DNA from 3 places in the Clostridium nitrophenolicum genome. Region 3 is predicted to be linked to each of the others. Evidence: a T-box and tRNA genes for the amino acid it is inferred to sense, from the RefSeq annotation. Region 3 holds a T-box; the other regions hold tRNA genes.
The links. The T-box of region 3 lies ahead of asnS (asparagine--tRNA ligase). A T-box ahead of a tRNA ligase gene usually reads a tRNA of that ligase, here a tRNA-Asn.
Positions count from the first base shown of each region.

Region 1 (11,080 bases), 120 kb from region 3:
AATTCTTCTGATTCTCCTGTAAAATTAATATCGATTTCTTGTTCTCTTAATCTTTCTGATACAGTATCTAACATCAATTTTACAATTTGTTTTAGATCTTCTTCTTGAAGCTGGTGGAATACTATGATATCATCTATTCTATTTAAAAATTCAGGCCTAAATGAACGTCTAAGCTCTTCCATTACATTTTCCTTCATCTTTTCGTATTCATTCTGCTTCACACTTTCATCTCCAAAAGCAAAGCCCATTGATTTTTGCTTTTTAATAGTAGATGCACCAACATTAGATGTCATTATTATTATAGTATTTTTAAAATTAACTGTTTTTCCTTTACTATCTGTGAGTCTTCCATCCTCAAGTATCTGTAGAAGAATATTAAATACCTCTGGATGAGCTTTCTCTATCTCATCAAACAACACAACAGAATAAGGATTTCTTCTTACCTTTTCAGTTAATTGACCACCTTCATCGAAACCAACATATCCTGGAGGAGATCCTACCAATCTTGATACTGTATGCTTTTCCATGTATTCAGACATATCTATTCTTATCATATTATTTTCATCACCAAACATTGCTTCTGCTAACGCCTTTGAGAGCTCTGTTTTTCCTACCCCTGTTGGTCCCAAGAATATAAATGATCCTATTGGTCTCTTTGGATCCTTAAGTCCTACTCTAGCTCTTCTTACAGCTCTTGATATAGACTTTACAGCCTCATCCTGACCAATTACTCTTTTATGAAGAATTTCCTCTAGTTTTAATAATCTTTCCGATTCTCTTTCAGTCAGCTTTTCTAGAGGAACATTAGTCCATTTTGAAACAACTGCCGCTATTTGGGCCTCGCTCACAGTAAGATTTGAAACTTCCTTCTTGGTATTCCAGTTAGCTTTCAAGCCTTCTAGTTTATCTTTTATTTCTTTTTCTTTATCTCTTAATCTTGCTGCTTTTTCAAAATCTTGAACCCTTATTGAGTCTTCTTTCTCTTTGGTAGTTTTCTCAAGATCGCTTTCTAGTTTTTTCAAGTCTGGTGGCGCTATTAAATTTTCAATTCTTACTTTAGCTGCTGCTTCATCAATTAAATCTATTGCTTTATCTGGCAAATATCTATCAGTAATATATCTATCCGATAAATTTACTGCCGCATCTATAGCATCATCTGTAATCTTTACTCTATGGTGTGCTTCATATTTATCTCTTAATCCCTTTAGTATAAGCACAGCCTCTTCCTTATTAGGTTCTCCAACCATAATTGGCTGAAATCTTCTTTCTAAGGCAGCATCTTTTTCTATATATTTTCTATATTCATCTATAGTAGTGGCACCTATACATTGTATTTCTCCTCTAGCCAACGCGGGCTTTAATATATTAGAAGCGTCTATAGCACCCTCGGCTGCACCAGCGCCTATTATAGTGTGAATTTCATCAATAAATAATATAACACTTCCTGACTTTCTTAATTCATCCATAACCTTTTTTAGTCTTTCTTCAAATTCACCTCTATATTTTGATCCTGCAACCATTGAAGATAAATCTAATGTCACAACTCTCTTATTTCTAAGTATTTCAGGAATGTTTCCCGACACTATTCTTTGTGCTAATCCTTCTGCTATTGCAGTTTTGCCTACACCAGGGTCTCCTATTAAACATGGATTATTCTTACTTCTTCTACACAAAATTTCTAAAACTCTTTGTGTTTCTTTTTCCCTCCCCACTACTGGATCAAGCTTTCCTTCTCTGGCCATCTCAGTTAAATCTCTCCCAAATTGATCTAACGTAGGCGTTGGCTCATTGTTTGCTTTACCTAAATCACTATTACTTGCTGATTGTTCTCCTGAAAGGTTGTCAATTAGCCCTTTTCTTAACTTATCAAAGTCAGCACCTAAGTTATTTAGTATTGTAAATGCAACTCCTTCTGCTTCTCTTATAAGCGCTAATAATATATGCTCCGGACTTATATAATTATGGTTTAGGTTTCTAGCCTCAAGTAGACTTAATTCTAATAATCTCTTGGTTCTAGGGGTAAGGGGAATCTCATTTTTATATAAGTCGATATCACCTTTGCCTTCATATTCTTCCACTAAATTTCTTACAGCCTCCACATTAATGCCCATATCATTTAAAAATTTTTTAGCTACTCCATCTTCTCTTAATATTCCTAGTAAAATATGCTCTGTTCCAACATACCCATGTTGAAGAGCTTGTGCTTCTTCTTGAGCATAAAAAAGAACTTTTTGTGCTCTTTCAGTAAACCTTCCAAACATCATGTTAAAATAACCTCCCTTAATATCATAATATCACTTTAGCTAATCGTTCTTTAACGAGTTTAGCTCTGTTAAGTTCTATTCCTTTATTTGATAATTTTTCTTTATTAATTTGTTGTATAGATGCTGCTTGCGTATCTACAAGAAGATTGTTTAATATAACATTATCAACATCTTTAATTATTCCCATTTCCACGCCTAATCTTACATCTGATAAAAGTTTTATACATTCATTTGAGTTTAATAGTACTGCAGACTTCAACGTACCTAAAGCTCTATAAATTCTGTCTTCTATTTCATATTTATAATTTTTAATTAGATCTTCTCTTAAAAGATTTTCTTCATTAATAATTTGTTTTACAACTGCTTCTAAGTTGCTTATAATTTCTTCTTCACTAAGACCTAACGTAACTTGGTTTGATATCTGATATATATTGCCAAAAGCCTTAGAACCTTCACCATATAATCCCCTTACTGTCATACCAACTTGTGACACAGCATTTATAACTCCGTTCATTTTGTTGTTTAAGGAGAGTGTTGGAAGATGAATCATAACAGATGCTCTAAGACCTGTTCCAATATTAGTAGGACATGATGTTATATATCCAAGCTTTTCATCAAAGGCATAACTCAGATTTTCTTCAAGTAAATTATCAATTTTATTACTTAAATCATATGCCTCTTCCAGATTCAAACTAGATGTAATACATTGAATTCTTATATGATCTTCTTCATTTATCATAACACTTACAGTTTCATTTTTATCTATTATAAAAGCTGCTTTGTCACTATTATTAATCAAGTTTTTACTTATTAAATGCCTTTCTAAATAAACTTGATTTGCAATTATATCTCTATCACATAAATAATTAGTTACATATTCTTCCCTCATATGAACTGATCTGTAAAAAGCATCTTCAACTAGCGGTACTATCTCTCTTCCTTTTTCTATACTTAACTTATGTGGAAAAGGCATTTTGTCAATATTCCTGGCAAGTCTTATTCTACTGCTTAATACGAGATCATCTCTTTTTCCTTGATACTTTATCCAATTTTTCATACTTGATCTAACCTCCTACTTTTGATTATTTTGTATCTTTCTAATCAAATCTCTTATTTCTGCAGCCTTTTCATATTCTTCTGCGGTTATGGCCTTTTGGAGGTCTTCTTTTAATTTCAATAGTTTCTTCTTTTCAATCATATGTTTACCTAACTTTTTAGGAATCTTTCCAGTGTGTTCTATATTTCCCTGAACTCTCTTTATAATAGGATTTATCGTTTCACTAAAGCTTTTATAACATTCACTACATCCAGCTAAGCCTCTTTGCTTAAATTCACTATAGTTAGTTCCACAATTTTCACAATAAATATATGAATTTTTTTCATCCTTTCCTACGCTACCTATATGTTCCATTATCCCACTCAATATATTTTGAAAGGTAAAGGATGAAGAGATATCTATAGGACTATAAAAATTTAATTCTCCTTTTTCCTTTGAACATTTTTCACACAAATTTAGTTCTTTTTTATCTCCATTCAATATTTTAGTTATGTGAACAGTAGCCTCATTTTTTTTACATAAGTCACATATCATATTATCACCTCTTTATGTTGCCATAAATTTCATATAATAACCATTATAACATATATTTTACATTTAAAAACAATCTATTCCTTGTTTAAAATTATCATAATTACAGATTTCAAAATATCTGCTCTTAATCTATTTCTATTATCATTAGCAGCAATTAATGTTCTGTCATTTAAAACAACTCTTAGCATATCTGCCTCAGTTTTAGTTATTATTTGCGCTTCAAATAATCCATTTATTATCTGATATGCTGAATTATATGTTATACTATCTCCTATTTTCTCATTTATACTCTCCATAAAGGAATCATCGTTCCTTACTTCTAATCGTCTTATAATAATACAGCCACCACCACCTCTTTTACTTTCAATATAGTATCCTTTATTAGTAGTAAATCTAGTGGTTAACACATAATTAATTTGAGATGGAGCACAACTGAAGTAATTAGCCAATTCATTTCGCACAATTTGCAACTGACTTTCTCTACTTTCATTTAACATAGCTTTAATAAACTCTTCAATCTCATCTGATAGTCTAGCCATAAAAACACCATCCTGACTTTGTCTTTCTTTGACCTTTATTTAATATTAATACTATTACTATCTTTATACAATATCTGTATTATCCTAAATTTTAATTTTATCCTAATTATTCTTTATATTCGTTTAAATTACTTCTGTTTTTAAAATTATTCTTTATAAACTTCATATTATTTTAATTTATATATATAACTATACTACTACATAAATACTAAACAAATAACTGTCTCAATTTTTACTTTTTAAGACAGCTATCTGTTTAATTAGTTTTGGACGCTTTGATATAATATCTTCCATTATGCCTATTGCAATCTAAATCAACGGTAAAATTATTATTTTCCAGCATTTGCTTTACTATATTAATATTTTCCGCATTATTCTCAATACTTATTGTAAGATTATCATCTTTATCAACTATAGCAATATAATCATAAATGCTACTATAATCTGCTAAACTTATCTTACCGTTTATGTTCATTTGGTATTCTGACATAAAACCTCTCCCTTGCTAAACTTACTACAAGCAAACTAATAATCTTATTTTTTCTAATGAGCCATTAAATTATACAGAATAAGAGCTCCAATACCTATATTGGAGCTCTCCTTATTATTTTCTATTCTTCTACCTTAGCTTTTATTTTTTTAGCTTCATCTATTATCTTATTTATCTCTGCAGCCGGAACTTCTTCATACCTTTCAAATTTCATTGTAAAACTTCCTCTTGCCTGAGTCATTGATCTTAGATCTGTAGCATACTTAAACATTTCTCCTTGAGGAATCTCTGCTATTATTTTTTGATTATCTTCAAATGGTTCCATTCCCAAAACTCTTCCTCTTTTTTTATTTATGTCGCCAATTATATCTCCCATATAATACTCTGGAACCAATACTTCTACATGCATAACTGGCTCTAAAAGTATAGGTTGGGCTTCCATCAATCCTTTCTTATAAGCTAAAGATGCAGCAACCTTAAATGCCATTTCCGATGAGTCAACAGGATGATACGATCCATCATGTAGTGTAGCTTTTAATCTTATTACAGGGTATCCAGCTAAAACACCACGCTGTATGCATTCTTTTAGACCTTTTTCAACTGCTGGAATGTATTGTCTTGGAACAACACCACCAACTACCTGATCAACAAATTGTAATTCATCTTCTCCATCCTGTCTAGGTTCAAACTTAATTTTTACGTCTCCATATTGACCATGTCCACCTGATTGCTTTTTATGCTTACCTTGAACATCAGCAACCTTTTTAATTGTTTCTCTATAAGGTACCTTTGGTGTTTGAAGTACTACATCTGCCCCAAACTTACTTTTCAATTTACATGCAATTACATCTAGGTGTGTTTCTCCTAATCCCGAAACTATTGACTCTGCATTCTCTAAGTCTCTTGATACCTTAAATGTAGGGTCTTCTTCTAATAACTTATTTAATCCATTAGAAATTTTATCTTCATCATTTTTGGATTTTGGTAAAACAGCCATTGACATTGATGGCTCGGGGAATTCTATATTTTCAAAGGTTATTGGATTAGATACATCGCATAGTGTATCCCCAGTACTTGTGAATTGTAATTTTGAAACAGCACCAATGTCTCCAGCTATTATTTCACTAACAGGGGTTTGCAACTTACCTTTCAAGAAATACATTGTTCCTATTTTCTCTGCTTTATCTTTGTTAGCATTATATACCGTTGAGTCCGATTTAATTTTACCAGTAATAACTTTAAATAATGATAACTTCCCAACAAATGGATCTGCTATTGTCTTAAATACAAATGCTGATAGCGGCGCATTTTCATCAAATTTAATACTCTTTTCAGAATCATTTTTTAAATCTTTAGCTTTCAATGGCTCTGCATTTGCAGGAGATGGGAAACATTCTACTATATCCTCCAGTAATGTTTCAATACCAATACCACTAAATGCAGATCCACACATTACAGGGGTAATTTCGCCTTTAGCACAACCATTTATAAGCCCATTGTATATTTCTTCATCGCTTAGAGTCCCTTCACTAAAATACTTATCTAGTAAAGCTTCATCAGTTTCAGCTACGGCTTCTACAATCATATTTTTACATTGATCTATCTTATCAATTAATTCATTAGGTATATCTGCTTCATGCATAAGATGAGTTTTTTTATCAAATATCCTAGCTTTTCTAGAAATAACGTTTATAACTCCTGAAAAGTTTTCTTCATTTCCTATTGGATACTGAACTGGCACTATTGATATACCAAACTTTTCTTTTAAACCTGATAGCACTTTATCAAAATTGGAATTTTCTCTATCCAATTTGTTTACATATAATGCTCTAGGTAATCTATACTTATTCACATATCCCCAAGATTTTTCTGTGCCTACTTGAATACCAGAAACTCCGGATACAACAATCATAGCCACATCTGCTGCTCTTAGTCCTTGAAATGTTTCTCCTATAAAATCAAAATATCCTGGCATATCGATTAAATTTATTTTAACATCCTCCCATTCACATGGAGCTACTGAAGTAGATATAGATATCTTTCTTCTTTTTTCTTCAGCATCATAATCACTAATAGTATTTCCTTCTTCAATTTTTCCGAATCTATCTGTAGCCTTAGTATAATAAAGTATTGCTTCCGTTAAAGTAGTTTTTCCTGAGCCACTGTGACCTATTACTCCTACATTTCTTAAATTTTTCGTTGAATAGTTTTTCATAAGCAATTCCCCCTCTTACTTTTAAGCTTAATTATATATTCTATTTTTAATTTAAAAATCCTCTTAAGTTTATGAAATTTTCTAAATTATTTGATTATATATATATTTCCATATACTCCATATTTTATGCGCGTATATGGGAATTATTAAAACTTTTTTATCTAAAACATAAAAAAACACACTAGCTATCTTTAACTAGTGTGTTTTCAATCAAATAATATTATATACAAAAAATAAAAATGGCTCCGTGGAGAGGATTCGAACCTCCAACCCTTCGGTTAACAGCCGAATGCTCCACCATTGAGCTACCACGGAACATCTAACCTGGCGACGACCTACTCTTCCACAGAGTCTCCCCTGCAGTACCATCGGCACTATGAAGCTTAACCGTCGTGTTCGGAATGGGAACGGGTGTTACCTTCACGTCATAATCACCAGATATTACTCATCACAGTTTTATATTATACTGGATTCGCTTAGGTTTGTCAACACTTTTTTAGTGTTTATCAAACTTTTTTGAGAACATTGAGTAATTTACACATTTGTTCTCTGAAAATTGCACAGTGAATTGTATTTGGTCAAGCCCTCGACCTATTAGTATCAGTCAGCTGAACATGTTACCATGCTTACACCTCTGACCTATCAACCTTGTGTTCTTCAAGGGGTCTTACTAGCTTACGCTATGGGAAATCTAATCTTGAGGTGGGCTTCACGCTTAGATGCTTTCAGCGTTTATCCCGTCCCGACATAGCTACCCAGCTGTGCTCCTGGCGGAACAACTGGTGCACCAGAGGTCAGTCCATCCCGGTCCTCTCGTACTAAGGACAGCTCCTCTCAAATTTCCTACGCCCGCGACGGATAGGGACCGAACTGTCTCACGACGTTCTGAACCCAGCTCGCGTGCCGCTTTAATGGGCGAACAGCCCAACCCTTGGGACCTACTTCAGCCCCAGGATGCGACGAGCCGACATCGAGGTGCCAAACCTCCCCGTCGATGTGGACTCTTGGGGGAGATCAGCCTGTTATCCCCGAGGTAGCTTTTATCCGTTGAGCGATGGCCCTCCCACGAGGAACCACCGGATCACTAAGCCCGACTTTCGTCCCTGCTCCACTTGTATGTGTCGCAGTCAGGCTCCCTTCTGCCTTTGCACTCTACGAACGATTTCCAACCGTTCTGAGGGAACCTTTGGGCGCCTCCGTTACTTTTTAGGAGGCGACCGCCCCAGTCAAACTGCCCACCTAACAATGTCCCGTGACCAGATTCATGGCCGCCGGTTAGAATCCCAGTACTGTCAGGGTGGTATCCCAAGGATGACTCCACAAAGGCTGACGCCCTTGTTTCTCAGTCTCCCACCTATCCTGTACAGACAATACCGAAACTCAATGCTAAGCTACAGTAAAGCTCTACGGGGTCTTTCCGTCCAATCGCGGGTAGCAAGCATCTTCACTTGCACTACAATTTCGCCGGATTTGTTGTCGAGACAGTGCCCAAGTCATTACGCCATTCGTGCGGGTCGGAACTTACCCGACAAGGAATTTCGCTACCTTAGGACCGTTATAGTTACGGCCGCCGTTTACTGGGGCTTAAGTTCACACCTTCGCTTGCGCTAAGTGTTCCCCTTAACCTTCCAGCACCGGGCAGGCGTCAGCCCCTATACATCAGCTTTCGCTTTAGCAGAGACCTGTGTTTTTGCTAAACAGTTGCTTGGGCCTATTCTCTGCGACCTACTTGCGTAGGCACCCCTTATCGCTAACTTACGGGGTCAATTTGCCGAGTTCCTTGACAACAATTCTTCCGCTGGTCTTAGGATTCTCTCCTCACCTACCTGTGTCGGTTTGCGGTACGGGCACCAACTTCCTCCATAGAGACTTTTCTTGGCAGCGTGGAATCAGATACTTCGCCCATAAGGGCTCCCCATCACACCTCAACTAAGTTTAACGGATTTGCCTGTTAAACATGTCTAAGTGCTTAGACGCACATCCAATAGTGCGCACATCTTATCCTCCTGCGTCATCCCATTTGTAATAACGTCAGTTGGCGGTATCGGAATATCAACCGATTGTCCATCACCTACGCCTTTCGGCCTCGGCTTAGGTCCCGACTAACCCTGAGCGGACGAGCCTTCCTCAGGAAACCTTAGGTTTTCGACCAATAAGATTCTCACTTATTTCTCGCTACTTATGCCAGCATACTCACTCCTGTACAGTCCACCGCTCCTTTCGGTACGACTTCAATCCATACAGGAAGCTCCTCTACCGCTCTTTCGAGCCCATAGCTTCGGTGGTAAGTTTTAGCCCCGGACATCTTCGGCGCAGGATCTCTCGACTAGTGAGCTATTACGCACTCTTTGAATGAGTGGCTGCTTCTAAGCCAACATCCTAGTTGTCTTAGAAATCCCACATCCTTTTCCACTTAACTTACACTTTGGGACCTTAGCTGATGATCTGGGCTGTTTCCCTTTTGACCACGGATCTTATCATTCGTAGTCTGACTGCTGAGATTCAAGTATATGGCATTCGGAGTTTGATAGGGTTCAGTAACTGTTGTCAGCCCCTAGCCCATTCAGTGCTCTACCTCCATTACTCATTCTCAACGCTAGCCCTAAAGCTATTTCGAGGAGAACCAGCTATCTCCGAGTTCGATTGGAATTTCTCCGCTATCCACAGCTCATCCCATGGTTTTTCAACACCAACGTGGTTCGGTCCTCCACGGAATTTTACTTCCGCTTCAACCTGTCCATGGATAGGTCACCCGGTTTCGGGTCTACGACATGCAACTTATTGCCCTATTCAGACTCGGTTTCCCTTCGGCTGCGCACCTTAAGTGCTTAACCTTGCTACATATCGTAACTCGCTGGCTCGTTCTACAAAAAGCACGTCATCGCACGTAAAAGTGCTTTGACCGGTTGTGGACACACGGTTTCAGGTTCTATTTCACTCCCCTCCCGGGGTTCTTTTCACCTTTCCCTCACGGTACTGCTTCACTATCGGTCACCAGTTAGTATTTAGCCTTGGGAGGTGGTCCTCCCTGCTTCCCACAAGGTTTCACGTGTCTCGTGGTACTCTGGAGCAGATCTCGTTGCTATTCTTTTCACTTACAGGGCTGTTACCTTCTACGGCGGAGCCTTCCAGCTCTCTTCAATTAAGAAATCACAACTTTTATGATCTGTCCTCAACCCCAGGAACAAGTTCCTGGTTTGGGCTCTTTCCCTTTCGCTCGCCGCTACTTAGGAAATCGATTTTTCTTTCTCTTCCTCCGGGTACTTAGATGTTTCAGTTCCCCGGGTATATCCCTATAAACCTATGAATTCAGTTTACAGTACACTACGTTAGTAGTGTGGGTTGCCCCATTCGGAAATCTTCGGATCACAGGCTATTTGCGCCTACCCGAAGCTTATCGCAGCTTATCACGTCCTTCTTCGACTACTGGTGCCAAGGCATTCACCATGCGCCCTTTGTAGCTTGACCATTCATCCGAAAATTGGTTTCTATCAATTTTCTTTGCTTAGTTATAAATCTACAAAGGTATTTGTATACCTTCAGCTTTACTTTTATTAATATCACTGTGCAATTTTCAAAGAACAATTGGTGGGCTTAAATGGACTCGAACCATCGACCTCACGCTTATCAGGCGTGCGCTCTAACCAGCTGAGCTATAAGCCCTTATAAGAGTTATTATCTCATTGATAATCCCTCAAGATTAAACAGAGTGTAAACAAACCTTCAAAGTAGAATTACCTACTTTGTCGACTCCTTAGAAAGGAGGTGATCCAGCCGCAGGTTCTCCTACGGCTACCTTGTTACGACTTCACCCCAATCACTAACCCCACCTTCGGCCGCGTCTTCCTTACGGTTAGACTACGGACTTCGGGTGTTGCCAGCTCTCATGGTGTGACGGGCGGTGTGTACAAGGCCCGGGAACGTATTCACCGCGACATGCTGATTCGCGATTACTAGCAACTCCAGCTTCATGTAGGCGAG
Region 1 is NZ_AP042469.1:5,417,890-5,428,969, forward strand. It holds gene ACZ5N4_RS25710 (ATP-dependent Clp protease ATP-binding subunit) at 1-2,264, opposite strand, end outside; gene ACZ5N4_RS25715 (protein arginine kinase) at 2,287-3,321, opposite strand; gene ACZ5N4_RS25720 (UvrB/UvrC motif-containing protein) at 3,337-3,855, opposite strand; gene ACZ5N4_RS25725 (CtsR family transcriptional regulator) at 3,930-4,394, opposite strand; gene ACZ5N4_RS25730 (hypothetical protein) at 4,651-4,884, opposite strand; gene fusA (elongation factor G) at 5,006-7,099, opposite strand; tRNA gene ACZ5N4_RS25740 (tRNA-Asn) at 7,340-7,414, opposite strand; rRNA gene rrf (5S ribosomal RNA) at 7,422-7,538, opposite strand; rRNA gene ACZ5N4_RS25750 (23S ribosomal RNA) at 7,674-10,567, opposite strand; tRNA gene ACZ5N4_RS25755 (tRNA-Ile) at 10,686-10,762, opposite strand; rRNA gene ACZ5N4_RS25760 (16S ribosomal RNA) at 10,858-11,080, opposite strand, start outside.
Region 1: it has a tRNA-Asn gene. The T-box ahead of asnS (asparagine--tRNA ligase) is inferred to sense a tRNA for this amino acid. The anticodon was not compared.

Region 2 (11,080 bases), 560 kb from region 3:
GACCAAGGAAAAGCGTGAGCGAGGAGCAGAGTTTACTAATCGTAAATGAGCACCGCAGCGAGTGATTTGACGAAGAGATACGAAGCTTATAGCAATTTTTCCCCAAATCTGGTGATTATGACGTGAAGGTAACACCCGTTCCCATTCCGAACACGAAGGTTAAGCTTCACAGTGCCGATGGTACTGCAGGGGAGACCCTGTGGAAGAGTAGGTCGTCGCCAGGTAATAATTTGGCTAGATAGCTCAGTCGGTAGAGCAGAGGACTGAAAATCCTCGTGTCCCTGGTTCGATTCCTGGTCTGGCCACCAATTAAGCACTTCAATATAATTTTGAAGTGCTTTTTTATTATTATCTAGAAATAATTACAAATTTTATGAATTTTAATGAATCTCTTAAAAGGTTAAAAATATCGTGTCCAGATTGTTATATTTTGTATTCTGGGCTTCTTGTAAACTTGTGATTAAAATGTTATAATTTATGATAATATTGTGAAATATTTATTTAATTCATAAAAGATAAAATTTTGATTAATGTACTGCAAAGAATCTTTCGATATGAGAGGAGGATTATTGAACATTTATTATAGAATAAGTTCAATAAAGAATTATGATAGACGAAAATAAAATTAAAGCTGCCGTTAAAATGATTATAGAAGCTATAGGTGAAGATCCAAAAAGCGAGGGATTAGCAGAAACTCCTGATAGAATTGCTAGAATGTACAAAGAAATCTTTTCTGGAATGAATGAAAACCCATCTGAGCATTTAAAGAAAACTTTTACCGTAGAAAGCGATGGTATAATTTTAGAAAAGGATATACAATTCTATTCTATGTGTGAACATCATTTCGTTCCTTTTTACGGAAAAGCGCATATAGCGTATATACCTAATGGCAAAGTTGCTGGATTAAGCAAATTGGCAAGAACTGTAGAAGTTTTTGCTAAGAGACCTCAACTACAAGAAAGAATGAATCTGCAGATTGCTGAAGCTATAATGGAACATTTAGGCGCTTTAGGTGTTATGGTTGTAATAGAGGCTGAGCATATGTGTATGACAATGAGGGGGGTAAAAAAGCCAGGAAGTAAAACTGTAACTTCAATTACAAGAGGGAAGTTTGCTGAGGATCAAAAACTTAGAGATGAAGTATATAGAATGATTAAAATTTAACAAGGGGATGTAATTTCTTGGATAAAGTAAATTCTATATTAAATAATAATAGATTTAACGAATATTTAATGAAGAATCAAGAATGGGAAATTGGAAGAAGGTTCTGTTGTCACGACTTACAGCATTTCATGGATGTTGCTAGAATAGCATATATAATGGTATTAGAAAACAAAATTAACATAGATAAGGAAACAGTATATGGTGCAGCATTACTTCATGATATAGGTAGATGGATGCAGTACCAAGATGGGACACCCCATGAAATTGCCAGTTACAAACTAGCAGATGATATATTAAATGAGTGTAATTATAAGCAAGAGGAAAAAACAATAATTTTAAATGCTATTTTAAATCATAGAAATGAAAAAAGTGAAAAAAGTACTTTTAATTATATTTTCTATCTAAGTGATAAGCTATCTAGAAGGTGTTTTAGTTGCACAGCTCTAGATGAATGTAAATGGCCAAAAGAAAAGAAAAATCTTAAAATACTTTATTAGAACGCTTTAGATTAAATTACTTAGAGTACAATTATAGACTCCTGCTTGTATAAGTGGGAGTCTTTTTATTATTATTAGATTATAAGGTTACTATATATTTAACCTTTTTTTCTAAGATAAAAATATTAATTGAGGGAGAACAAAAATATGGATAAAATTTATGTAAAAGATTTAGAGGTTTATGCTTTTCATGGTGTTAATCAACAAGAAAAGGATATGGGGCAAAGGTTCCTGATATCACTTGAGCTTTTTACAGATTTAAGTGAAGCTGGAGAAAGTGATGACTTAACCAAAACTGTCAATTATGCACAACTCTGTCTTAGTGTTGAGGAAAAATTCAAACAAGAAAAGTTTGATTTAATTGAGAAAGCTGCGGAAGAATTAGCAAAATTTATATTAGTAAATTATCAAATGGTTAGTAGAGTAAAGGTTAAGATAAAAAAGCCATGGGCTCCTATAGGAAAGCCTTTGGACTATGCGGCAGTGGAGGTTGATAGACAGTGGCATACAGCATATATTGCTATGGGATCTAATATGGGAAATAAAGAGGATAACTTAAACTCTGCTATAGAGCTTATAAATAGTTCAGAGGTAGCAATGGTAACAAAGACCTCTAAATTTTATGAAACAAAGCCAGTAGGATATTTAGAGCAAGATACTTTTCTAAATGGTGCATTAGAAGTAAAAACGCTTTTAACGCCTAAAAGGTTGATAAACTTTTTATTAGATAAAGAAAAAGATTTAAAACGCGAAAGAATAATAAAGTGGGGACCAAGAACTATAGACTTAGATGTATTACTCTATGATAACTTGATAACATCAGATGAAAATATTATTGTCCCACATCCAAGAATGCATGAAAGGTTATTTGTCTTAAAACCTTTATCTGATATAGTGCCATATATCATACATCCTGTGTTGAATGAAAGAATTATTGATTTAATGAATAAAATTTCTAAAGAACAGGAATTATAGTATTGTGATATAGCAAAGTTAAGTAAACTTATCCTAGAGTGTCTATAACAAAAAAAGTGAGAAATAACGAACAATAAATAAGTAAAGTAAAGATAAACTTAAATTAAGGCATTTTGTTATAGACACTAAGTTTTATTAAGTGATATGATAATACATGTCGCTTGAAGAAACGACAAAGCTTAACAAAAATAACTTGAAAAAAGTTATTGACAAGGTTAAGCAGCTGTGATAAACTACAATAGTCGCTGCGAGAGAGCGACATGATCCTTGAAAATTAAACAGAGGTTAAAAGTTATTTAAACTTTTATTAAGTAAACTAAACCAGCAATTCTTTTGAACTACTTGTTAGTAGTCAAAAACAACAGTAATGAGCATTCAAACTTTTAAATTGAGAGTTTGATCCTGGCTCAGGACGAACGCTGGCGGCGTGCCTAACACATGCAAGTCGAGCGATGAAATCCTTCGGGATGGATTAGCGGCGGACGGGTGAGTAACACGTGGGTAACCTGCCTCAAAGAGGGGGATAGCCTCCCGAAAGGGAGATTAATACCGCATAACATTAGTTTTTCGCATGGAGAACTAATTAAAGGAGTAATCCGCTTTGAGATGGACCCGCGGCGCATTAGCTAGTTGGTGAGGTAAAGGCTCACCAAGGCGACGATGCGTAGCCGACCTGAGAGGGTGATCGGCCACATTGGAACTGAGACACGGTCCAGACTCCTACGGGAGGCAGCAGTGGGGAATATTGCACAATGGGCGAAAGCCTGATGCAGCAACGCCGCGTGAGTGATGAAGGCCTTCGGGTTGTAAAGCTCTGTCTTTTGGGACGATAATGACGGTACCAAAGGAGGAAGCCACGGCTAACTACGTGCCAGCAGCCGCGGTAATACGTAGGTGGCGAGCGTTGTCCGGATTTACTGGGCGTAAAGGATGCGTAGGCGGATTTTTAAGTGAGATGTGAAATACCCGGGCTTAACTTGGGTGCTGCATTTCAAACTGGAAGTCTAGAGTGCGGGAGAGGAGAGTGGAATTCCTAGTGTAGCGGTGAAATGCGTAGAGATTAGGAAGAACACCAGTGGCGAAGGCGACTCTCTGGACCGTAACTGACGCTGAGGCATGAAAGCGTGGGTAGCAAACAGGATTAGATACCCTGGTAGTCCACGCCGTAAACGATGAGTACTAGGTGTAGGAGGTATCGACCCCTTCTGTGCCGCAGTTAACACAATAAGTACTCCGCCTGGGAAGTACGATCGCAAGATTAAAACTCAAAGGAATTGACGGGGGCCCGCACAAGCAGCGGAGCATGTGGTTTAATTCGAAGCAACGCGAAGAACCTTACCTAGACTTGACATCTCCTGAATTACTCGTAATGGAGGAAGCCCTTCGGGGCAGGAAGACAGGTGGTGCATGGTTGTCGTCAGCTCGTGTCGTGAGATGTTAGGTTAAGTCCTGCAACGAGCGCAACCCTTATCATTAGTTGCTACCATTAAGTTGAGCACTCTAGTGAGACTGCCCGGGTTAACCGGGAGGAAGGTGGGGATGACGTCAAATCATCATGCCCCTTATGTCTAGGGCTACACACGTGCTACAATGGGTAATACAAAGAGAAGCAATACAGTGATGTGGAGCAAAACTATAAAATTACCCTCAGTTCGGATTGTAGGCTGAAACTCGCCTACATGAAGCTGGAGTTGCTAGTAATCGCGAATCAGCATGTCGCGGTGAATACGTTCCCGGGCCTTGTACACACCGCCCGTCACACCATGAGAGCTGGCAACACCCGAAGTCCGTAGTCTAACCGTAAGGAAGACGCGGCCGAAGGTGGGGTTAGTGATTGGGGTGAAGTCGTAACAAGGTAGCCGTAGGAGAACCTGCGGCTGGATCACCTCCTTTCTAAGGAGTCGACAAGATAGGTAATTCTATCTTGAAGGTTTGTTTACACTCTGTTTAATCTTGAGGGATTATTTACTAGTTGATTTTGAATAATCAACATGATAAAATAAATCTCCAATTGTTCTTTGAAAATTGCACAGTGATATTAAATAAAAGTAAAGCTGAAGGTAAAACTACTTATTATATAAGTAAGTAACCTTTGTAGATTTAAGAATTAATATAAATTAATAGTAGCGAGCAGTACAAGGAAGCAATTGAATGAGGAGCAGAGTTTACTTAAGGTAAATGAGCACCGCAATGAAGGAAGCTGACGCAGTAATGCGAAGGTAATATTAATTTAGATGGTCAAGCTACAAAGGGCGCATGGTGAATGCCTTGGCACCAGTAGTCGAAGAAGGACGTGATAAGCTGCGATAAGCTTCGGGTAGGCGCAAATAGCCTGTGATCCGAAGATTTCCGAATGGGGCAACCCACACTACTAACGTAGTGTACTGTAAACTGAATTCATAGGTTTATAGGGATATACCCGGGGAACTGAAACATCTAAGTACCCGGAGGAAGAGAAAGAAAAATCGATTTCCTAAGTAGCGGCGAGCGAAAGGGAAAGAGCCCAAACCAGGAACTTGTTCCTGGGGTTGAGGACAGATCATAAAAGTTGTGATTTCTTAATTGAAGAGAGCTGGAAGGCTCCGCCGTAGAAGGTAACAGCCCTGTAAGTGAAAAGAATAGCAACGAGATCTGCTCCAGAGTACCACGAGACACGTGAAACCTTGTGGGAAGCAGGGAGGACCACCTCCCAAGGCTAAATACTAACTGGTGACCGATAGTGAAGCAGTACCGTGAGGGAAAGGTGAAAAGAACCCCGGGAGGGGAGTGAAATAGAACCTGAAACCGTGTGTCCACAACCGGTCAAAGCACTTTTACGTGCGATGACGTGCTTTTTGTAGAACGAGCCAGCGAGTTACGATATGTAGCAAGGTTAAGCACTTAAGGTGCGCAGCCGAAGGGAAACCGAGTCTGAATAGGGCAATAAGTTGCATATCGTAGACCCGAAACCGGGTGACCTATCCATGGACAGGTTGAAGCGGAAGTAAAATTCCGTGGAGGACCGAACCACGTTGGTGTTGAAAAACCATGGGATGAGCTGTGGATAGCGGAGAAATTCCAATCGAACTCGGAGATAGCTGGTTCTCCTCGAAATAGCTTTAGGGCTAGCGTTGAGAATGAGTAATGGAGGTAGAGCACTGAATGGGCTAGGGGCTGACAACAGTTACTGAACCCTATCAAACTCCGAATGCCATATACTTGAATCTCAGCAGTCAGACTACGAATGATAAGATCCGTGGTCAAAAGGGAAACAGCCCAGATCATCAGCTAAGGTCCCAAAGTGTAAGTTAAGTGGAAAAGGATGTGGGATTTCTAAGACAACTAGGATGTTGGCTTAGAAGCAGCCACTCATTCAAAGAGTGCGTAATAGCTCACTAGTCGAGAGATCCTGCGCCGAAGATGTCCGGGGCTAAAACTTACCACCGAAGCTATGGGCTCGAAAGAGCGGTAGAGGAGCTTCCTGTATGGATTGAAGTCGTACCGAAAGGAGCGGTGGACTGTACAGGAGTGAGTATGCTGGCATAAGTAGCGAGAAATAAGTGAGAATCTTATTGGTCGAAAACCTAAGGTTTCCTGAGGAAGGCTCGTCCGCTCAGGGTTAGTCGGGACCTAAGCCGAGGCCGAAAGGCGTAGGTGATGGACAATCGGTTGATATTCCGATACCGCCAACTGACGTTATTACAAATGGGATGACGCAGGAGGATAAGATGTGCGCACTATTGGATGTGCGTCTAAGCGTTTAGGTATACAGGATAGGCAAATCCGCCTGTATTAGCTGAGACGTGATGGGGAGCCCTTATGGGCGAAGTATCTGATTCCACGCTGCCAAGAAAAGTCTCTATGGAGGAAGTTGGTGCCCGTACCGCAAACCGACACAGGTAGGTGAGGAGAGAATCCTAAGACCAGCGGAAGAATTGTTGTCAAGGAACTCGGCAAATTGACCCCGTAAGTTAGCGATAAGGGGTGCCTACGCAAGTAGGTCGCAGAGAATAGGCCCAAGCAACTGTTTAGCAAAAACACAGGTCTCTGCTAAAGCGAAAGCTGATGTATAGGGGCTGACGCCTGCCCGGTGCTGGAAGGTTAAGGGGAACACTTAGCGCAAGCGAAGGTGTGAACTTAAGCCCCAGTAAACGGCGGCCGTAACTATAACGGTCCTAAGGTAGCGAAATTCCTTGTCGGGTAAGTTCCGACCCGCACGAATGGCGTAATGACTTGGGCACTGTCTCGACAACAAATCCGGCGAAATTGTAGTGCAAGTGAAGATGCTTGCTACCCGCGATTGGACGGAAAGACCCCGTAGAGCTTTACTGTAGCTTAGCATTGAGTTTCGGTATTGTCTGTACAGGATAGGTGGGAGACTGAGAAACAAGGGCGTCAGCCTTTGTGGAGTCATCCTTGGGATACCACCCTGACAGTACTGGGATTCTAACCGGTGGCCATGAATCTGGTCACGGGACATTGTTAGGTGGGCAGTTTGACTGGGGCGGTCGCCTCCTAAAAAGTAACGGAGGCGCCCAAAGGTTCCCTCAGAACGGTTGGAAATCGTTCGTAGAGTGCAAAGGCAGAAGGGAGCCTGACTGCGACACATACAAGTGGAGCAGGGACGAAAGTCGGGCTTAGTGATCCGGTGGTTCCTCGTGGGAGGGCCATCGCTCAACGGATAAAAGCTACCTCGGGGATAACAGGCTGATCTCCCCCAAGAGTCCACATCGACGGGGAGGTTTGGCACCTCGATGTCGGCTCGTCGCATCCTGGGGCTGAAGTAGGTCCCAAGGGTTGGGCTGTTCGCCCATTAAAGCGGCACGCGAGCTGGGTTCAGAACGTCGTGAGACAGTTCGGTCCCTATCCGTCGCGGGCGTAGGAAATTTGAGAGGAGCTGTCCTTAGTACGAGAGGACCGGGATGGACTGACCTCTGGTGCACCAGTTGTTCCGCCAGGAGCACAGCTGGGTAGCTATGTCGGGACGGGATAAACGCTGAAAGCATCTAAGCGTGAAGCCCACCTCAAGATTAGATTTCCCATAGCGTAAGCTAGTAAGACCCCTTGAAGAACACAAGGTTGATAGGTCAGAGGTGTAAGCATGGTAACATGTTCAGCTGACTGATACTAATAGGTCGAGGGCTTGACCAAATACAATTCACTGTGCAATTTTCAGAGAACAATAGTTTCTGAACACAAAAAGTAACAACTAAAAATTGATAGAAGCGAGTAGTACAAGGAAGCGACTGAGCGAGGAACAGAGTTTACTGATCTGTAAATGAGTACCACAGGGAGGGAGCTGACGAAGTAATGCGAAGCTTATAGCAATTTTTGTAGATCTGGTGGTAATGACGTGAAGGTAACACCCGTTCCCATTCCGAACACGAAGGTTAAGCTTCACAGTGCCAATGGTACTGCAGGGGAGACCCTGTGGAAGAGTAGGTCGTCGCCAGGTAAAGCGTTCCGTGGTAGCTCAATGGTGGAGCATTCGGCTGTTAACCGAAGGGTTGGAGGTTCGAATCCTCTCCACGGAGCCATTTTTATTTTTTGAAATTTTGTAAATCTAAAGCGATAAGACTGTTTTTATAGACAGTCTTTTATAATTAGAAATAATATTATAAGATAAAATTAAAATAATTAAAATAAAAGGAAAGTCACAGTTGACTTTCCTTTCATTTTTTATTGTTTTATTATTTTATTTCCATCACTTCTTAGTACAATAGTTCCATCTACATCCGTTCTATATACTTGAATTTTTCTTTTGGTTAGCTCATTCATTGTTTCACGATGAGGATGTCCATAGTCATTATTTTTACCACAGCTTATTATAGCTATTTTAGGTGTAACCTTATCTAAAAATGGTTTTGATGAGGATGAGGAACTTCCGTGATGGCCTACCTTAAGGACATCAGCGGATATATCATAGTTCTTGTTCAATATTTCTTTTTCACTTAGCTTTTCAGCATCTCCTGTAAATAGAAATTTTGAATTACCATAGGTTATTTTGATGACAGCTGAGTAATTGTTAACATCCTCGTAGTTATCAGCATTAGGAGCAATCATTTCGCATTTTACATTTTTGCCTAAATCTAAGTTAACTCCAGCCTTAGCAACATTTATCTTTAAGTTTTTAGATTTTAGTGCATTCATCATACTTTCGAAGGTTTTAGTATTTGCTAGCTTTTTTGGAGCATAAAATTCTCCAATATCATATTTTTTTATTACAGTATCCATTCCCCCTATATGATCTTCGTGAGGATGAGTAGCAACTACATAGTCGAGCTTCTTTATGTTTTGCTTATCTAGGTAAGAGATCAACTTATTAGTGCTTTCGTTTGTTCCAGCATCAATAAGCAAGTTCTTACCATTAACTTGTATTAAAGCACTATCTCCTTGTCCAACATCTATGTAACTTATTTTTATAGAATTTTTAGTATCTGCATTTGAAGTACCCCCAGTTGGATTAGAATTACTACATGCAGCGAATATAAATACTGATAATAAAAGCGCAGTTATGGTTTTTAAATGGGATTTAAAACGCTTCAAACTAATACATCTCCTTTCATAAATTTGTAGTACAAACATAAGTTTAACATTTTATATGAATAAGTAAAGAGAAAGTCTTGATTATAAGCTTGCCTATTGAGTAATTAGCTATCATGAGAACAATGTGCTATAATATAACATTATATAGATGTGGAAAGATTTTAACTGAAGGAGAGAAATTTTATTCATGGAAACATTTTTATTTTATTTAGATTTTTCAATTTACATGGGCAAGACCCTATTACAAAAGTTTAAGTTAGAAAAGTTAAAAAAGCATGGTACTGAGGAAGATGTTCAGCAATATATAAATAAAACTGTTGAAGAGTGGAGCAATCATGTACTAAATAAAGTACATGCTAATGTTGAAGTAGTAGGAAAAGAAAATATTACTGAAGAAACATGTCTTTATGTATCAAATCATCAAGGAAATTTTGATATACCGATTTTTTTAAATATACTTGACAGACCAGTAGGTTTTATTGCTAAAAAGGAACTTCTTAAATTTAAAACTTTTAGTTACTGGATGAAACAGATAAACTGTATATTCATAGATAGAAACAATATACGGGAATCTATGAAGTCCATGAATGAAGGAGTAGAAATACTTAAAAAAGGACATAGTATGGTTATCTTTCCAGAGGGCACTAGAAGTAAGGGACTAACAGTAGGTGAATTTAAAAAGGGAAGCATGAAACTAGCTTTAAAGGCAGGGGTTCCTGTGGTACCGGTTACTATTGATGGAAGCTATAAGTTACTAGAAAGAAATAGTGAATATGGTAAGAGTGAAAGAAAAGTTAGAATTACTATAGAAAAACCTATATATCCAAAAGAACTGTCAAAAGAACAGCAAAATAGTCTTGCTGAAGATGTAAGAAAAATTATTGTAAATAATATTAAATCATCTACTTAAATTAGTAGATGATTTAAACTCAAAAATTTCACCAGAGTTTATTAGGAAAATTCATGGATGTTAAGTACAATAACTTTTTTTCTAGTCATGGATTCAATACTATATCTTATTCCTTGAGTACCCATACCAGAAGCTTTAACACCTAAGAATGGAAAGTGATCAGGCCCTCTCTCAGTCTTATCATTAATTTGGACAGTACCGACTTCTAACTTACTTGAAACGTGAAAAGCATAATCTATGTTTTTAGTAAAGACAGAAGATTGTAGACCATACTGAGATTTATTAGCAATTTCTATGGCCTCGTCAACGCTTTGTACTCGTAGTATCGGCAAAACTGGACCAAAAGGTTCTTCCCAAGCAATGCGCATATCTGTAGTAACATTGTCAAGTAGAGTAGGATACATTAAGTTTTTTTCTCGTTTATTACCGGTAAGTAATTTTGCGCCTTTTCTCAAGGCATCATCTATTAATTCCTGAACAAAATCTGCAGAAGAACTATTAATAAGAGGGGTTACTTCGCAGTCATCTTCTGGCATTCCAACTTTAAGTTTTTTTATTTCCTCTAGCATAAGTTCTGCAAGTTTATCAGAGATATTATTTATAGCAAGAACCCGCTTAATTGCTGTGCATCTTTGACCAGAATATATATAAGCACCTGCAACTATATCCTTTGCCGCATCTCTTAAGTCTGAATCCTCAAGCACAATAGCAGCATCTTTCCCACCAAGTTCCATAAGCATAGGTACCATACCTGCAATTACTGCTATATGCTTACCTACCTCTGTGCTCCCTGTAAAATTTATAAAGTCAATTCCAGGATGAGTAACGATATAGTCTCCTATTTCAGAGCCCTTACCTGTTACTGTGTTTAGTACACCTTTTGGTATTCCAGCTTTATTAAATATTTCAGCAACGTACAAAGCACTTATAGAACCCTGGCTGGGAGGTTTCAGTATTACACTGTTTCCTGCTGCTAAGGCAGGGGCAATTTTTGATACAGAAAGATTTA
Region 2 is NZ_AP042469.1:337,445-348,524, forward strand. It holds rRNA gene rrf (5S ribosomal RNA) at 108-224, shown strand; tRNA gene ACZ5N4_RS01565 (tRNA-Phe) at 233-308, shown strand; gene folE (GTP cyclohydrolase I FolE) at 610-1,164, shown strand; gene ACZ5N4_RS01575 (HD domain-containing protein) at 1,182-1,661, shown strand; gene folK (2-amino-4-hydroxy-6-hydroxymethyldihydropteridine diphosphokinase) at 1,809-2,636, shown strand; rRNA gene ACZ5N4_RS01585 (16S ribosomal RNA) at 3,021-4,529, shown strand; rRNA gene ACZ5N4_RS01590 (23S ribosomal RNA) at 4,873-7,766, shown strand; rRNA gene rrf (5S ribosomal RNA) at 7,954-8,070, shown strand; tRNA gene ACZ5N4_RS01600 (tRNA-Asn) at 8,078-8,152, shown strand; gene ACZ5N4_RS01605 (ComEC/Rec2 family competence protein) at 8,295-9,161, opposite strand; gene ACZ5N4_RS01610 (lysophospholipid acyltransferase family protein) at 9,349-10,071, shown strand; gene ACZ5N4_RS01615 (NADP-dependent glyceraldehyde-3-phosphate dehydrogenase) at 10,113-11,080, opposite strand, start outside.
Region 2: it has a tRNA-Asn gene. The T-box ahead of asnS (asparagine--tRNA ligase) is inferred to sense a tRNA for this amino acid. The anticodon was not compared.

Region 3 (11,080 bases):
CAGAAAACGAATAAAACAATTGGAGTATTAGATATAAAAACAATAGGCAAAACAATTAATGATACTAATGTTCATAGGCTTGAAGAATTTTTAAAATTGACAAATTCAACAATAAACGAACCTATAAACATACAGCATATTATTTCTTTAATACTTCATTCAAATGGACTATTTAAGAATGCTTTAGGAGAAAAAATACTTTTTATTAACAAAGTTGAAAATGCTGATGAATTACTTCTGGCAAATAAGCTTTTGGAAGCAATATTAGAAAAAGGCAATATTTGCTTCAACAAAGTAATTATAGGAAGCTTAATGAGTAAAAAATATCAATTAGCTTTTAGCTGTGTCTGACTTAGGAGGATACCAAATGATTAATGCTATTATTTTAGCAGCAGGTTATAGCAAAAGGATGGGTAAGAATAAACTTTCTTTAAACCTTAATGAAAAGTCTATAATTGAACATGTTATGGATTCGGTGTTATCTTATAATTTTAATGATATCCTTTTAATTGGGAGAGATGAAAACGTATTAAAATTGTCTGAAAAAAGAGGCATTAAAACTATTTTTAATGATAAAGCTATGTATGGTCAAAGTGAATCAATTAAACTTGGAGTTATTAACTCTTGTGATACTGATGGTTATATGTTCTTTACAGGTGATCAACCTTTCATAGATACAGATACAATAAGACTTTTAAATTATGCCTTTGATAAATATAAGCATTCAATTATAGTTCCTACTTTTGGTTCTAGAAGAGGTTCTCCCGTCATCTTTCCTAAAAGATTTAGAGATGAATTGCTGTGTCTTCAAGGTGATACTGGCGGTCGAATAATAATAGATAAATACAAGAATGATGTGCATTTTATAAAGTTAAATAGTGAATTACCTTTACTTGATATTGATACACCAGAAGATTATAAAAATATATTAAATATAATAAATAGAAGGACGGTTAGATATGTTTAATGAACTTGTAATTGTGAGAGGCGGAGGAGATATAGCCTCAGGAACAATCCAAAAACTACACAGAAGTGGATTTAAAGTTCTGATATTAGAAGTATCAACTCCTACCTCAATAAGAAGAACTGTTTGTTTCAGTGAAGCTATATATGAAGGTCAAATTACAATAGAAGATATTACCTCCGTTTATGCATGTAATGTTAAAGAAGTTAAGAAAGCATGGCTAGAAAATAAGGTACCAGTGGTTGTAGATCCAAATGGCCTATATATAGATGTTTTTAAACCTCAAATTGTAGTTGACGCAATTTTAGCCAAAAAGAACTTGGGTACTACTATGAATATGGCCGATATAACTATTGCCTTAGGACCAGGCTTTGAGGCCGGAAAGGATGTACATGCAGTAATTGAAACTATGAGGGGCCATAATTTAGGAAAAATGATATTAGACGGCTACGCTAAAAAAGATACTGGAGTCCCTGGTAATATAATGGGTTACTCAAAAGAAAGAGTAATATATAGTCCTTGTGCTGGAGTTATTAGAAACGTTTGTAATATTGGTGATGTAGTTGAAGCCAATGACATAATAGCTTATGTAGATGATATGGAAGTTAAAGCTAGTATAAATGGACTACTGAGAGGAATTATAAGAGATGGAAGTAATATAACTGCGAAACTTAAAATAGCAGATATTGATCCAAGAGTTACGGAAAAGGAAAACTGTTACACAATTTCAGATAAGGCAAGAAGTATTGGCGGCGGAGTATTAGAGGCTATACTATACTTAAAAAATAACAAAAATTATGGAGTGTGTGGCTATGGACGAAAAGATATTAAAAGAAGTATATGAGAGCTTACATAGTGGTGAAAGGGTTGCCCTAGCCACTATAATAGATTCATCAGGATCTGCTCCAAGAAAAGCAGGATCTACCATGGCAGTATGGAAAGATGGTAGAATATTAGGCTCTATTGGAGGAGGCATAGTTGAGCATAAGGTCATTCTTAAAGCTATAGAATGTATTGCCCAGAGCGAAGATAGTAATTTTGAATATATATTAAATGAAAAAGGTGGTCTAGATGCACAGTGTGGCGGTCAAATTAAAGGCTTTATAAAAGTTTTTACCCCTAGCCCTAAACTGCTTATAGCTGGTGCTGGTCATATAGGGCAACAACTTCATAAATTAGGAAAAATATTAGGCTTTTATACAGTGATTTTTGATGATAGAGAAGAATTTGCAAATAGCACAGTATTTGATGATGCAGATGAGATTATTATAGGCAATATAGGTGATACTTTATCTAATTACAAATTTAATGAAAATACTTATGTAACCATAGTTACAAAAGGTCATAGGTCCGACAGTGATGCGCTTATGGCTTCAGTATCTAAGGGCGCTGCCTATGTTGGAATGATTGGAAGCACTAAAAAAATACTTTTTATAATGCAAAACTTAATTAATGCTGGAATTCCTAAAGAAGAGCTACAAAAGGTGTTTGCACCAATGGGGCTAAATATAGCTTCAGAAAAGCCAGAAGAAATAGCTCTTAGCATTTTAAGTGAAATATTACTTATAAAAAATAAAGGTTCATTGAATCATTTTAAAGACTTAAAAAATATAAAAATATAATTATGTTTACTTTAATGAGATTATAATAGCTTTTAGCTTTATTATAGCTAATACAAATATAAAAGGAGGTGGATATAGTGCTAGATAAATGCGGGAGAAATATAAATTACCTTAGAATTTCAGTAACAGATAGATGTAACCTAAGATGCATGTATTGTATGCCGAATAAAGGAATAAAGTTTATGCCTGAATCCAACCTGCTGAAGCTTGATGAGATTTATAGAATCGTCAAGTTGACCTCCGAACTAGGTATGTCAAAGGTAAGAATAACTGGAGGAGAACCTCTTATAAGAGAAGGTATTGTGGATCTTATAAAGGATATAAAATCTTTACCTAACATAAATGAAGTCTGTATTACTACTAATGGAATACTTTTAGCTCAGTATCTAACCCCTCTAATTAAAGCTGGCCTTGATAGAGTTAATATTAGCTTAGATACTCTAAAGGAAGATGTATACAGTAATATAACTCGTGGTGGTGACCTAAAGAGCGTAATTGATTCTTTAAATTTTGCCGTAGATAAAGGTTTAAAGGTTAAAATAAATACTGTCATTATGGAGGGCTTTAATAGTAATGAAATTATGGATTTTGTTGCTATTACAGAAAATAATCCTATAGATGTTAGGTTTATAGAACTTATGCCTATAGGTGAAGGTAAAAGTTTTAAATCTATATCCACTCAACAACTAAAAAATATTATTTCAAAAAACTCTTCTTTAACGGCCTGTGATAATATAACTAGCCATGAAGGCCCTGCTTCATATTTTAAAACTGAAAAAGGGATAGGGAAAATAGGATTTATAAGTGCTATGAGTCATTCCTTTTGCGAAAACTGTAATAGAATCCGCCTAACCTCTGAAGGTTTTTTAAAACAATGTCTTCATTGGAATTCAGGAACAGATTTAAGGAGTTTAATTAGAAATGGTATATCTGATGCTGAATTAAAAGAAGTAATTATGAGGGATATTTTTAATAAGCCTATAAGACATAAATTTAATGATAATGATAGTGCCTCCGACAATAGATTAATGTATCAGATCGGAGGCTAATGCTTTAGTTGAAGTAGAAGTAATAGCATTAGCTGAATAAAACCATAAAAAGAGTGGACGGAATGTTCACTCTTTTTATGTTATATCATTTTTAAATATATGTATAATTTAGATAGCTTAAATTTGAGTTATCACCTATAAACGCTTATAATTATTATATCATTTACTTACTATTAATAATTATATAGAAAGGAACTTTATAAATAATTATGTTAAATAGAAAAGCAATAGTAAAGCTAAGCTCTATAGTATTTATTGTTGGCATATTTATATTCATCTATATTAATAGTCCGATTAGATCTTATAAAAGTTACCCAATATCAGATGGAACTTTCATTCAATTAGATCTTACTCAAAATTGGGATGATTCAAAATGGAAAAGCGAGCTTCAATATTTGAAGCAAAATAAAATGCACTTTCTTATCATTACCGGTGTTTCTTTCTCTAGTGGAAGTGAAACAAAATCTGTTTACAATAGCACTATATCTGGATTTACAAAAATTTATGGACAAACAGATCCTATTGATCTTTGTTTAAAAAACGCTGAGGAGTTAGGAATAAAAGTTTTCGTAGACACTTACTTTAACAGTGACTGGTGGCAGAAATCTGGTGATGACCCGGAGTGGCTTTATGCGCAAATGCAAAAAATAAATCAAGTATCTGATGAATTATATGTTAAGTACCACTCTAAATATCCAAAGGCCTTTTATGGTTGGTACTTTCCATACGAAGTAGACAACGCTAAGTTTGCCAATACTAATCAGTTTAGCGTTTTATCTAATGCATTAAATATTAACCTAAGGCATTTAAAAGATAAAAATGAACGTCTACCTATTTTATTATCTCCTTTTATGAATTCATCCTGCAGTACTCCTAAAGAATATGCTGATAACTGGTCATACTTATTTGCACATACGGACCTAACAAAAGGCGATATTTTCTGTGTTCAAGATTCTGTTGGAAGTGGCCGTATAAACATCGATGAATCTAATTCTTGGTTTACCGCTCTCAAGAAGGCTGTAGATACCAAACCTGGTCTTTTATTTTGGGCGAATGTTGAAACTTTTGATTATGTAAATAATTCAAGTGCTCCATTAAATCGCTTTATTAAACAGTTAAAGCTAGTAAGTCCTTGCGTTGATAACATAGTTTGTTTTTCTTATAGCCATTACTATAGTCCTAACAATATTAACGATGGTTTTCAAAATGCTTATTACAAGTATGTGAAAAATGGAGTTCTTCCAGTCCATAAACCTAGCAAACCTCAGAACTTAACTGTAGAAACTATAAATAAAAATGAATTTGCGCTTTCATGGACTGAACCTAAAGATACTAAAGATATCTGCGGCTACAATGTGTATCGCAATGGAACGCTAATTTTTAGCACAATATCACAAAGAAAATATGGTGGAGACTTAAAGGGCCTTTGCATGAGTTATACGGACAGACCTCTTTTAGAAAGCAACATAACCTCATATAGCTATGAGGTAAAATCCTTTGACTTTTCAGGGAATCTTTCCGATGCTTCTAACCCTATTAAAGTTAGTGCAAACCCTGATAAGCCTTTAATTAAATTGCTTTCCACAAACTGTACTTATACAACTTTTCCTGCACCAGACTATATTTATAATGATACAAATTCTAAAAAACTTACAGATGGAATCTATTCAAGTAAAAACTCTAACAAAGATAAATCTTTTGTAGGTTGGTATAATGATCCTATTGATGTTACTATAGATCTAGGTAAAATAATAGATACACAGCAATTTGCGGTAAGCTACTTAAGAGAGCCAATCCCTTGGGTTCAGCTGCCTTCTAAAGCATCAATTGCAGTTTCTAGTGATGGGATAAGCTTTCAGCCGGTAGGTCTTTTAAGAATCCCTACAATCCCATTTTCAGAACGCAGTGGTTCTAAATATAAAATATATTTAACTTTAGATAAACCAATATCCGCAAGGTTTATAAGACTTTCTTCCTTTACAACTCCTTTCACTTACACATTTATAGATGAATTTGAAGTACGCAGCAATTAAATACAGGGGTATGTCAACATAGATTGACATACCCCTGTATATTAAGCTCTACCTTGCTTAAATGCTTTTATATTCACATCTATAGTACTTTTAGGGACATTATTTTTAATCACTTCAATCCAACTTTCCTCTTTAAAAGGCAAAAGTTTTGATAAGCATCCTAGCAATACTATATTTGCAGTCTTTATATTCCCTGAATCTTTTGCTATTTTATTAGCCTCTATAGGAATTACATCTAGACCTTTACTCTTAACTTTATCTTCTATATTCTCAGGGTATTCTTCTTTTTCAATTAATACCCTATTAGGGAATATTACCTCATCATTTATTATAACCTTAGCTCCATTTCTTAAGCTTTTTACCCATCTTAGTCCTTCAAGCTTTTCCATAGCTACCAATATGTCGCCTTCGCCCTTTGGTATGATTGGAGAATAAACTTTTTCACCAAATCTTACACTTCCCCAAACCATGCCCCCTCTCTGAGAAAGCCCAATCACATCACTAGTTCTGATATCGTATCCTTCTCTAAAAGCAGTTTCGGCTAATATCTTAGTTGCAACAACAAGTCCTTGACCTCCAACTCCGCTAATCAATATATTTGTTATACTCATGACTATCCCCCCTTAACTATTTGCCTCTGAACTTCTTTTTATAGCTCCTACTGGGCATACCTGTGAACAAACAGAACATCCTACACACATATCCGGATTGATATAAGAATTTTTCTTATCCTTACCTGGATATTGCTTCATGGATATTGGCGGACAGTTAGTTCTAATGCAACTTCTACAGCTTATGCATATATTTTCATCAACGTAGAAGTGAGGTTGTTTTATTTTAAAGTTTAAAGCACATGGTCTAGTTGTAACAATTACGGATAATCCTTCTCTTTTCAATGCAGCATGTATTGCTTCTTTAGTTTCCTTATATTTAAACTGATCTACTATTGTAACATCCTTTATGCCAAAAGCTTTTAATACTTCTGGAATACTTATACTATAGCTATCTCTATCTTTAAAGTACTCTCCAGTTGTAAGCGTCTCTTGACCTCCAGTCATTGCAGTGGTTCTGTTATCCATTACAATAACAGTAATATTCTCTTTAGTTTTAGCTAGTTGAAGCATTCCTGTCATTCCAGAGTGAAAAAAGGTTCCGTCACCAATTGTAGCAACTATTGGCTTTTTCTTCCCTGATCTATTCTGAGCTACTGCAACTCCTAAAGCATTTCCTAAGGAAGCTCCCATACTTATATTAGTTTTATGAACCTCAAAAGGCTCTAATATACCAAGTGAATAGCAGCCTATATCTCCCATGACAGTAGCGTTAGCCATCTTCAGAATGTGGAATATTGGCCTATGAGGACATCCTGAACATAGCATAGGCGTTCTTGGTGGAATTTCTTCAGACTCAACATCTGTTTCGTTAACATCTGCTTTTGATATAATGTCTAGCTTTTCTAAGCCTTTTCGTATTTCATCTATATTAAGCTCGCCGGTAAATGAAAAATATTCTTTTCCCTTAACCTCTATTCCATTTATTTTTAAAGCTTCCTCTATATATGGCATGAGCTCTTCAATTACAACTATTTGTCTGTACTTATTGCTTAGATTTTTAATTTTTTCTATAGGTAATGGCCATACCATTGCAAGCTTTAGAATAGAAGCTTTAGCATTCAACTCCTTCAAACACTCATAAGGCATACCACTACTAATAATTAAGGTATCTGAACCTTCAACTTCATCTAATGTATTTAGGTCTAGTTCATTATTAAATGCTTTAAGCTTTTTTATTCTTTCCTTCATAAAGTATTGTTGTTTATTAGCATGCGGAGGAAGCATACAATACCTTGATTGTTCTGCAACAAATCCTTCTATTTCCTTCTCTTCTCTATCAGATAGTTCTACAATTCCTCTACAGTGGCATAGCCTGCTAGTCATCTTTAATAATACAGGCGTATTAAAGGTTTCACTGATATTTAGACCAATTTTAACAAAATCTTTAGCTTCTTGTGGATTAGATGGTTCAAATACAGGTATATTAGCATACTTTGCCCAAAACCTACTATCTTGTTCATTTTGTGAACTTGTAAGTCCAGGATCATCACCTACTACTAATATAAATCCTCCCTTAGTCTTTATTTGTGTAAATGTCATGAATGGATCTGCCGCTATGTTTATACCAACATGCTTCATAGATACCATGCTTCTAGCTCCAGCAAAGCTTCCTCCCATGGCTACTTCAAATGCAACCTTTTCATTTGTTCCCCATTCACAGTAAATTTCGGGATAGTTCTTTAAAGATTCTAGTATCTCTACTGTCGGTGATCCTGGATAACTTGAGGCTACCATGCCCCCTGCTTCCCAAAATCCTCTACTTATTGCCTGATTTCCTGTTAAAACAACTTTTTCGTTCAATAATAACACCCCCATTTAGTTTATGTTCATTATGTAAATATATATTACTAAAACATAATTGAAAAATATTCCTTATGTGTTAACATTTATTATCATATCATAATGATTATTAATTATCAATAAAATATTTTAAACTAATGTAGACAATTACATTGTCCTTATTATAAACTATTAATATAACAAATTTATTTTGATTTAGGTGAACATTATGGATAAAATGTATGCTGCATATTACAAATCTCCTATTGGTACTATAGAACTTAAAGGCAATAATGATGGTGTTATTTCCTTATACTTTATAGAAGAAGATTTAACATCTTTTGAAACTCCTGATTGTTTAGTTGAATGTGTTAATCAACTTGATGAATATTTTAAAGGTGTTAGAAAGAATTTTTCACTAAAACTAAATATCAGTGGAACTGAATTTAGAAAAAAGGTATGGGATAAACTTCAAGATATACCTTATGGAGAAACATGCTCCTATTTAGATATAGCCAAAGCTACAGGAAATGAAAAAGCTGTAAGGGCTGTAGGTGGTGCTAACCATAACAATAAAATAAGTATAATTATCCCTTGTCACAGAGTCATCGGAAGTTCTGGGAATCTAACTGGATACGGTGGCGGACTATGGCGAAAGGATTGGCTGTTAAAACATGAGAAAAGTTTTAAAGATGCAAAATAACGAGCTAATAATTATTGACATATAATTTTATAACTATTATAATTTTAAGATAAAATATTATCATTTTAACATAATATCTAAAACTATGATGAGAAAAGTACATATAGAACTTATTTAAAGCGAGTTGATGATGGTGAAAGATCAATAATCAAGTCTGTATGGAAGAACATCTCTGAGTTTCTAACCGAAATTTAAGTAAAAGTAGGCTTAGAGGTATCCAATACCTTATAATTGGTGAGCATAAAATCATTTATTTTTTGCTTTTTAAAGTTGGTCATATTTATGACAAATTGGGTGGTACCGCGGAACTTAAGCCTTTCGTCCCTTTGTGGATGAAGGGCTTTTATATTTATACATATTTGGGTAAAATATCATAATATGATAAAAAATTAAGGAGGATTTATAAAATGGAAGTAACATTAGTTAAACAACTTTACAGAGAATGTGAAAAATTCGCTGATAAAGATGTAAAAATTTCAGGATGGGTTAGAACAGTAAGGGATTCTAAAACTTTTGGCTTTGTTGAGGTAAACGATGGAAGCTTCTTTAAAAATGTACAAATAGTGGTTGAAGATAGTTTAGATAACTTTAAGGAGATCACTAAGCTTCCTATTAGTACATCACTAGCTGTAGAGGGTACAGTAGTTCTTACACCAGATTCAAAACAACCTTTTGAAATTAAAGCAAAAAAAATATCAATAGAGGGAACTTCTTCTTCAGACTATCCTCTACAAAAGAAGAGACACACTCTTGAGTATTTAAGAACTATAGCACATTTAAGACCTAGAAGTAATACATTTTCAGCGGTATTTAGAGTTCGTTCAATAGCTGCTTATGCAGTTCATAAGTTCTTCCAAGAACAAGGTTTTGTATATGCTAACACTCCAATAATCACAGGAAGTGACTGTGAAGGTGCTGGAGAAATGTTTAGATTAACTACATTAGATATGCAAAATGTTCCAAAGGATGATAAAGGAAATATAGATTTTTCTCAAGACTTCTTTGGAAGAGAGACTAATCTTACTGTAAGTGGTCAATTATCTGCAGAGTGTATGGCTCTTGCTTTTAGAAATGTTTATACCTTTGGACCAACATTCAGAGCAGAGAATTCAAACACAGCAAGACATGCTGCTGAGTTCTGGATGATTGAGCCTGAAATGGCTTTTGCTGAATTAAAAGATTATATGGATGTGGCTGAAGGTCTTGTTAAATATGTTATAAAATACGTATTAGCAAATGCACCTGAAGAAATGGAGTTCTTTAGTTCATTCGTCGATAAAGGATTAATGGATAGATTAAATAATGTTGCTAATTCTGATTTTGGAAGAATAACTTATACTGAAGCTGTTGATATTCTTGAAAAATGTGGTGAGCAATTTCAATATCCAGTTGAATGGGGAATTGACCTACAAACAGAACATGAAAGATACTTAACTGAAAAAGTATTTAAAAAGCCAATATTCGTTACAGATTATCCAAAGGATATCAAAGCATTCTATATGAGATTAAATGAGGATGGAAAAACTGTTGCTGCAGCAGACTTATTAGTACCTGGAGTTGGTGAAATCGTTGGTGGAAGCCAAAGAGAAGAACGCCTTGATGTTCTTGAAAAGAGAATTGAAGAAATGGGTCTAAATAAGCAAGATTATTGGTGGTATTTAGAACTAAGAAAATATGGAGAAACTAAACATTCAGGCTTTGGTCTTGGATTTGAAAGAATTCTAATGTATATTACAGGAATATCTAATATAAGAGACGTAATTCCATTTCCAAGAACAACTGGATCAGCTGAATTCTAATATATAAAAAATATGCGACATAAAAAACTGTGTCGCATATTTTTTATTATTTGACATGTTTATTATATAAAATTATAATTAAGATAATTAATCTGATTTAATGGAATACTCCGTTATTTTAGATTTTTGAAATTTAAAATTTTATTTGACCTAATTGCAAGGATTTTTCTAAGCAAAAGGGAAGGAGGGATACTTAGTAAATATCTTTGGCCTTTTGCCAAAGTTTTTTTGTTTTGGAGGTAAAGCTATGGAAAAAAGAATAGGCGTTGTTGGTATTGTAATAGAAAATCTCGAAAGCGCTTCAAAAGTTAATGATATATTACATTATCATGCAGAGATTATAGTTGGAAGGTTAGGAATTCCATACAGAGAAAAAAATCTATCTGTTATTTCACTAATAGTAGATGGCACATCGGATGAAATAAGTGCTATGACAGGAAAACTCGGAAAAATTGATGGCGTAAACGTAAAATCAGCAATAACTAAAAAATAAAATTTTAGGAGGATAATTATGCAA
Region 3 is NZ_AP042469.1:5,542,789-5,553,868, forward strand. It holds gene yqeC (selenium cofactor biosynthesis protein YqeC) at 1-351, shown strand, start outside; gene mocA (molybdenum cofactor cytidylyltransferase) at 368-967, shown strand; gene yqeB (selenium-dependent molybdenum cofactor biosynthesis protein YqeB) at 960-1,808, shown strand; gene ACZ5N4_RS26295 (XdhC family protein) at 1,777-2,586, shown strand; gene moaA (GTP 3',8-cyclase MoaA) at 2,664-3,635, shown strand; gene ACZ5N4_RS26305 (DUF4434 domain-containing protein) at 3,845-5,668, shown strand; gene ACZ5N4_RS26310 (indolepyruvate oxidoreductase subunit beta) at 5,710-6,279, opposite strand; gene ACZ5N4_RS26315 (thiamine pyrophosphate-dependent enzyme) at 6,292-8,082, opposite strand; gene ACZ5N4_RS26320 (methylated-DNA--[protein]-cysteine S-methyltransferase) at 8,291-8,764, shown strand; T-box leader at 8,841-9,093, shown strand; gene asnS (asparagine--tRNA ligase) at 9,172-10,563, shown strand; gene ACZ5N4_RS26330 (TM1266 family iron-only hydrogenase system putative regulator) at 10,811-11,056, shown strand; gene hydF ([FeFe] hydrogenase H-cluster maturation GTPase HydF) at 11,075-11,080, shown strand, end outside.